Linked DNA regions of Pyxidicoccus trucidator. The protein of the gene in region 1 interacts with the protein of each later gene in a pairwise test. Links are inferred from orthologs where the notes say so. Each region holds a gene or a part of one and is shown on either strand. Other genes may lie near its edges.

Region 1 (3,279 bases):
GCGCCTGCGATGAGGCCCCAACGCCGGGCCTCCGGTCGGGGCTGGCGCAGGCCGCGGCGCACGCGCGCCAGGCCCAGCTCGTCCAGCGGGGCCTGCTGCTTCGCCGCCGGGCCCAGGCCGAGCAGCAGCGCATCCACCTGTCCGTCCAGCAGGTCGGGGCCGGTGTGGGTGGCCAGGAACTCCTCACACGTCTCGCACGCGGTGGCCAGGTGCTCGCGGAAGTACGCCACCGCCTCCGGCTCCCGGCGGGCAAGCGCGCTCATCGCGTCGGCATTCAGGTGTCTCATCACGTCTCACTCCCACCGACCGGCGAGCACCCGCCGGAGCAACTCGCGCTTGATGCGGGAGCGGAACCGCTCCAGCCGCATCGTCACCGCGCTCTTTCCCACGCCGAGCTTCTCGGCAATCTCTCGCGCGGACAGCTCACCCTCGATGTAGAAGAGGTGCACCGTCCGCTTCTCCTCGCCCTCCGGCAGCTCATCGATGAGCCGCCGCACCACCTCGATGTCGCGCTCCAACTGGAGCGCCTCCGGGATGTGGGGGACTGTCTCCGGCTCCGGGTCCGCGACGTCATCTTCCAGCCGCCGCGTGCTCGACTTGCGCTCCAGCCGCGTCCGCGCCCGGTTTCGGGCAATGGACAGCAACCACGCCTCGAATGCCCCCACCTCCTTCAGCCGCGGGAGCGCACGGAACGCCCGGACGAAGGTCTCCTGGATGACGTCCTCCACCTCGTCTGGATCCAACGGGGCGAACCCCGCCACCAGCCTCGCCACCATGGGCCGGGAGCGCCGGTACAGCTCACTGTAGGCGGACGCCTCCCCGCGGGCCGCCCGCATTACCCACTCCGTCAACCCCTCCGAGGAACCCACCTGACCTCCAGACCCGCGAATCCACCCGCCGGCCACGCATCCAGGGAAAACCCGCCGCTCACGCCGGGAAGCAGCCTGGCAGTCTCCTTCCCGCTGGCCCCCGGGGGGGCTCCACGAGGAAGAATGCCGGCCCGGCCGTTCATTTTCCAAAGGACACTGCCATGCGCGTCATCAACTTCAACCCCGGCCCGGCCGGCCTGCCCCTTCCAGCCCTCGAGCGGGCCCGGGACGAGTTGCTCGACTTCCAGGGCTCGGGCATGTCCGTCATGGAGCACAGCCACCGGGGGAAGGAGTACGAGGCCGTCCACGACGGGGCCATTTCCCTCCTGACGGAATTGCTCGGCATTCCCGCCACCCATCAGGTGCTCTTCCTCACCGGCGGCGCCTCGCAGCAGTTCGCCCAGGTGCCGATGAACTTCCTCACCCCGGAGGCCGGCGCGGACTACCTGATGACGGGGGTGTGGAGCGAGAAGGCCTTCGACGAGGCGAAGTACTACGGGAAACCCCGCGTCGCGGCCACCACCGTCCAGCCGGACAAGCACTACATGCGCGTGCCGCGCCAGGACGAGCTGAAGCTGGACGCGAAGGCGGCCTACGTCCACCTCACGAGCAACAACACCATCTACGGCACGCAGTTCCACACCTTCCCGGACGTGGGCAGCGTGCCCCTCGTCGCGGACATGAGCTCGGACTTCCTGTGGAAGGGGTTCGACGTGAGCCGCTTCGGGCTCGTCTACGCGGGCGCGCAGAAGAACCTGGGCCCCTCGGGCGTGACGCTGGTGGTGGCCGACAAGGGCTTCATCGCCCGGGGCCGGAAGGACATCCCCAAGTTCTTCCGCTACAGCACCCACGCGGAGAACAACTCGCTCTACAACACGCCCCCCACCCTCGCCATCTACCTGGTGCGCAACGTGCTGGCGTGGATGAAGGACGTGGGCGGCCTGGGCCAGCTGGAGCGGTGGAATCGCGAGAAGGCCGCGCTGCTCTACGGCGCCATCGACCGGAACGCGGGCTTCTACCGGGCCCCCGTGGAGCGCGAGTCCCGTTCAGTGATGAACGTCGTCTTCCACCTGCCCTCGGAGGACCTGGACATCACCTTCGTGGCCGAGGCGAAGAAGGCGGGCATGGTGGGACTGAAGGGACACCGCACCGCGGGCGGCATCCGCGTCTCCACCTATAACGCCGTGACTGTGGAGAATGTGCGCACCCTGGCCTCCTTCATGGACCACTTCGTGAAGATGCGCGGCTAGGCTGCGTCCAACCCCACGGATTTCCCAACCGGAGGTTTCATGAAAGCCAAGCTGTCCGCCGTCGCGCTGTCCCTGCTGCTCGCCGCTCCCGCCTTCGCCAAGGAGGTCGCTGGCGTGAAGTATCCGGAGACCGCCACCGTCGAAGGCAAGGAGCTGAAGCTCAACGGGGTGGGCGTACGCACCAAGATGGTCTTCAAGGTCTACACGGCGGGGCTGTACGTGGAGAACCCGTCCAAGGACGGCGCGAAGCTCATCAGCGCCGACGAAATCAAGCGCGTGCGCATGTACATGCTGCGCGACCTGGACAAGAAGACCATCGGCGAAGCCATGGCCGAGGGCTTCAAGAAGAACGCCGGCGCCAAGCTGCCGGAGCTCCAGCCCAAGCTGGACACCTTCACCGCGGCCCTCCCCGACGTGAAGAAGGGTGACGAAATCACCCTCACCTACGTGCCCGGCCAGGGCACCCAGGTGCAGAGCAAGAGCGGCAAGCAGATCACCGTCGAGGGCAAGGACTTCTCGGACGCGCTCTTCTCCGTCTTCGTGGGCGCGAAGCCCGTGGACGGCGACCTCAAGGACGGGATGCTCGGCAAGGACTGAGCGTTCCGCTTCGCGTGAGGAAGTCCCGGCGCCCCGTGTCCGACACGGGGCGTCGTCGTTTCCAGCCCCCGGGGGCAATACCCCGGCGCCTTTCGCGTACGGAAGGGGGTGCCCGGCTGCACGGGGGTGTCAGGTCTGATAGCAACCGGTGGGCAAGGAGGAAGCAATGGGGATCTGCTCGTGGCTGGTGCTGGGCGGTATCGCGGGTTGGTTGGCCAGTATGATCAAGGGCACCAATGCCCGGATGGGGATGTTCGCGAACATCGCCACCGGCATCGTCGGCTCCATGATTGGCGGCTGGCTGTTCAGCCTGATTGGCGGCAGGGGCGTGACGGGCTTCAACCTCTACTCGCTGGCCGTGGCCACGGTGGGGGCCGTCATCCTCATCACCATCGTCCAGGCCATTCGAAAATAGCCGCCGCGACGCGCCCCTCAGAACAGGCTGAGCTGGGGCGTGGGCGGCGGCTTGCGCTCCGGGCGCCGGAAGGTGTCCGGAGCGTCGTGCTCGGTGACGGAGGAGGTGCGGATGCCGACCTTCCTCGCCGCGGTGTGGAAGAGGCGGT
Region 2 (3,190 bases), on another replicon or contig:
TCCCGGCGCCAGGCGGAGAAGCTGGTCTCCATTCCCGCGGACCTCGTGCTGGCGCCGCAGGTGGAGGCCCCCCGCCAGCCCACGGGCAGGGACCAGTCCCGCGGCCGGTCCGCCACCGGCCCGCGCGAGCTGACCTGGGCGGAGTTCGACCGCGCCGTGCAGAAGCTGGCCGGCGCCATCCGCGAGTCCTTCGCGCCGCAGGCGGTGGTGGGCGTGGCCCACGGTGGCGTCTTCGTGGGCGGGGCGCTGTCGTCGGCGCTCGGCTGCGAGTTCTTCCCCGTGCGCATCAGCCGCCGCAGCCGTGACAGGGGGCAGGGCGCGAAGACGCGGGGCAACCCGAAGCTCAGCGGGGAGATGCCTCGCGAGCTGAAGGGGCGCCGCGTGCTGATTGTGGACGACGTGGCCTCCAGCGGGGACACGCTGGAGCTGGCGTCCCAGCTGGCGCGCGAGGTGGGCGCGAAGAAGGTGGAGACGGCGTGCCTGGTGGCGCGGCCCGAGGGCTTCGCGCCGGACTACTGCGCGCTGGCCACTGCCTCGCTGGTGGTCTTCCCCTGGGACTACGAGCCGTCCACGGGCGACGCCCGCTTCGACGAGGACCCGGACAAGGCGGGGGCGTGAGCCCCGGCGGGGTGGGGCGATGATTGTCGGGACGGCGGGCCACATCGACCATGGCAAGACGTCCCTGGTGAAGGCCCTCACCGGCATCGACACCGACCGGCTGAAGGAAGAGAAGCGGCGCGGAATCACGCTGGAGCTGGGCTTCGCGCACCTGACGCTGGACGACGGCACGGTGGCCGGCGTGGTGGACGTGCCCGGCCACGAGCGCTTCGTGAAGGCCATGGCCGCGGGCGCTGGCGGCGTGGACCTGGCGGTGCTGGTGGTGGCCTCGGACGAGGGCGTCATGCCCCAGACGCGCGAGCACCTGGACATCTGCCGGCTGCTGGGCGTGAGGGCCGGCGTCATCGCCCTCACCAAGTCGGATTTGCTGGCGGAGCTGGGCCCGGAGTGGCGCGCGCTGGTGGAGGCGGACCTGGGCGCGCTCACCGCCGGCACCTTCCTGGAGGGCGCGCCCGTGGTGCCCTGCTCCTCGAAGACGGGCGAGGGCCTGGACGCGCTGAAGGCCGCGCTCACCCGTGCCGCCGGGGCGCTGCCGAAGCGTCCGGCGGAGGGGCCCGCCTTCCTGCCGGTGGACCGGGTCTTCACAATCAAGGGCTTCGGCACCGTGGTGACGGGCACCCTGCTGTCGGGCACGGTGGCCGTGGAGGACGCGGTGGCGCTGCTGCCCGGGCTGCCCGGCCCCTTGCGCGTGCGCGGCGTGCAGGTGCACGGGCAGCCGGTGCCCAGGGTGGACGCGGGCCAGCGCGCGGCCGTGAATGTCACCGGCGTGGAGCCGGAGGCGCTGCACCGGGGCATGGTGCTGGTGCGCTCGGGGGAGCTGCCGGAGACGCGGATGCTGGACGTGGAGCTGGCCCTGCTGCCCGCGGCGGAGGCCGCGCTGCCCCGGCGCAAGAAGCTGCTGCTGCACCTGGGCACCGCGCAGGTGGAGGCCACGGTGGCGCTGCTGGACGTGGAGCGGCTGGAGCCCGGTGAGACGGCGCTCGCGCAGCTGCGCCTGGACGGCCCGGTGGGCGCGCTGGTGGGCCAGCGCTTCATCCTGCGCGGCGCGCGCGCGCTGCCCGGCCGTGGGGCCACGGTGGCGGGGGGGCGCATCCTGTCGATTACGCCGCCCCGGCGCCGCGGGGGAGGCTCGACGGTGGTGGCGCCGCTGCTGGAGGCGGACCCGGCGGGGCAGGTGGCGTGGCTGCTGCGGCAGGCCGGCTACCGGGGGCTGACGCAGCAGGAGCTGTTCGGCCGCTCGGGGCTGGGGCCAAAAGTACTCACGCGCGCGCTGGAGCTGCTGGGCACGCGGGGCGGGGCGCTGCTGGTGGACCGGGAGCGGCGGCTGTACCTCTCCGGCGAGGTGTTCGAGGGGCTGCAGGGGCGGGCGCTGGCCCTGCTGGCCGCCTTCCATGAGCGCGAGCCCCTGCGCGAGGGCCTGCCCCGCGAGGAGCTGCGCCAGCGCCTGTCCGCCGAGCTGGACTCGCGCACCTTCCAGCGGGTGACGCAGGCGCTGGTGGACGGCGGGAAGGTGGAGCTGGACAAGGAGGTGGTGCGCCTCAAGGGGCGGGGCCGCACGCTGTCGCTGGGGGACGAGGCGGCCCGGACGAAGCTGGCGGCGGAGCTGTCCGCGGCGGGGCTGGCGCCCTCCACCCTGAATGAGCTGGCGCAGAAGCTGCTGCTGCCCATGCCCCGGCTCCAGGAGCTCTTGAAGGTGATGGTGGCGGAGGGGACGGTGGTGCGGGTCAGCGAGGAGCTGTGCTTCGACGCGGGGGCACTCGCGGGCCTGCGCGAACGCCTGGTTGCCCACCTGCGCGAGAAGAAGGAGATTACCACCCAGGCCTTCAAGGAAATGGTCGGCCAGAGCCGCAAGTTCGTCATCCCGCTGTCGGAGTACTTCGACCGGGAGAAGGTGACGCTACGGGTGGGCGAGAAGCGGGTGCTGCGTCGCGGATGAGCACGAAGCGTTACAGCGAGGCCGACCTGCGCGTCCTCATCGAGCCCTACGGCAACCCCGTGCTGGCGGTGGTGGACGGACGTGTGTCCGCCGTGAATGACGCGTGGCTCGCCATGCTCGGGCTCCCGCGGGAGCAGGTGGAGGGGCGCCCGTTGATGGACTTCGTCCAGCCGGAGGAGCGCAGCCGCCTGTCCGAGCGCTACCGCCTGCTGGAGGCCGGCGCGCCGCTGGAGGCGCGGACGCAGACCTACCAGGTGCCCTGCGCGGGCGGCGTCAGCCGCGAGGTGTCCCTCTTCGCGACGCGCCTCCCGATGGAGGGCGGCGCCGGGGCGCTGCTCCTCAACTGCCTGCTCATGGGGAACCGGCCCCCGGAGATGGCGGTGGCCGAGTGCCTGGTGGAGACGTCCGCGGAGCTGGTCACCGCGCACTCCGAGGACGCGGTGCGCCGCGTGGCGCTGAAGGGCCTGCGGGACGCGGGCTTCCGGGGCCGCCTGCTGCGCTGGGACGGCGAGCGGCTGCTGGCGCACGACGGCGAGCCCCTGCCGGAGGACGTGCGCCTGGGCATGGAGTCGCTGGCGGACGGGCGCCCCGTCTTTGGTGGCGCGGACCGGGCCGCGCCCTCGCACGTGTACCTGC

What was found.
Region 2: the proteins of serC (region 1) and selB interact in binary tests that used the Escherichia coli proteins (3 or more experiments, as listed by UniProt). The link is inferred for Pyxidicoccus trucidator from one-to-one orthologs.

What each region holds. Positions count from the first base shown.
Region 1 is NZ_JAAIXZ010000028.1:113,795-117,073, forward strand. What follows is about bases 104-3,074. They hold serC (3-phosphoserine/phosphohydroxythreonine transaminase), read left to right. Parts: upstream 104-1,030; coding sequence 1,031-2,119; downstream 2,120-3,074. Other genes in these bases: G4D85_RS45155 (hypothetical protein), read right to left, coding at 104-287; G4D85_RS45160 (sigma-70 family RNA polymerase sigma factor), read right to left, coding at 294-869; G4D85_RS45170 (chalcone isomerase family protein), read left to right, coding at 2,159-2,716; G4D85_RS45175 (GlsB/YeaQ/YmgE family stress response membrane protein), read left to right, coding at 2,883-3,074. Outside these bases: more of G4D85_RS45155, read right to left, coding at 1-103; more of G4D85_RS45175, read left to right, coding at 3,075-3,131; G4D85_RS45180 (PA0069 family radical SAM protein), read right to left, coding at 3,149-3,279. UniProt on the Escherichia coli protein: Catalyzes the reversible conversion of 3-phosphohydroxypyruvate to phosphoserine and of 3-hydroxy-2-oxo-4-phosphonooxybutanoate to phosphohydroxythreonine. Is involved in both pyridoxine and serine biosynthesis.
Region 2 is NZ_JAAIXZ010000001.1:964,927-968,116, reverse strand. The notes cover bases 214-3,095. They hold selB (selenocysteine-specific translation elongation factor), read left to right. Parts: upstream 214-637; coding sequence 638-2,554; downstream 2,555-3,095. Other genes in these bases: G4D85_RS04085 (ATP-binding protein), read left to right, coding at 2,551-3,095; G4D85_RS04095 (phosphoribosyltransferase), read left to right, coding at 214-618. Also shown: more of G4D85_RS04095, read left to right, coding at 1-213; more of G4D85_RS04085, read left to right, coding at 3,096-3,190. UniProt on the Escherichia coli protein: Translation factor necessary for the incorporation of selenocysteine into proteins. It probably replaces EF-Tu for the insertion of selenocysteine directed by the UGA codon. SelB binds GTP and GDP.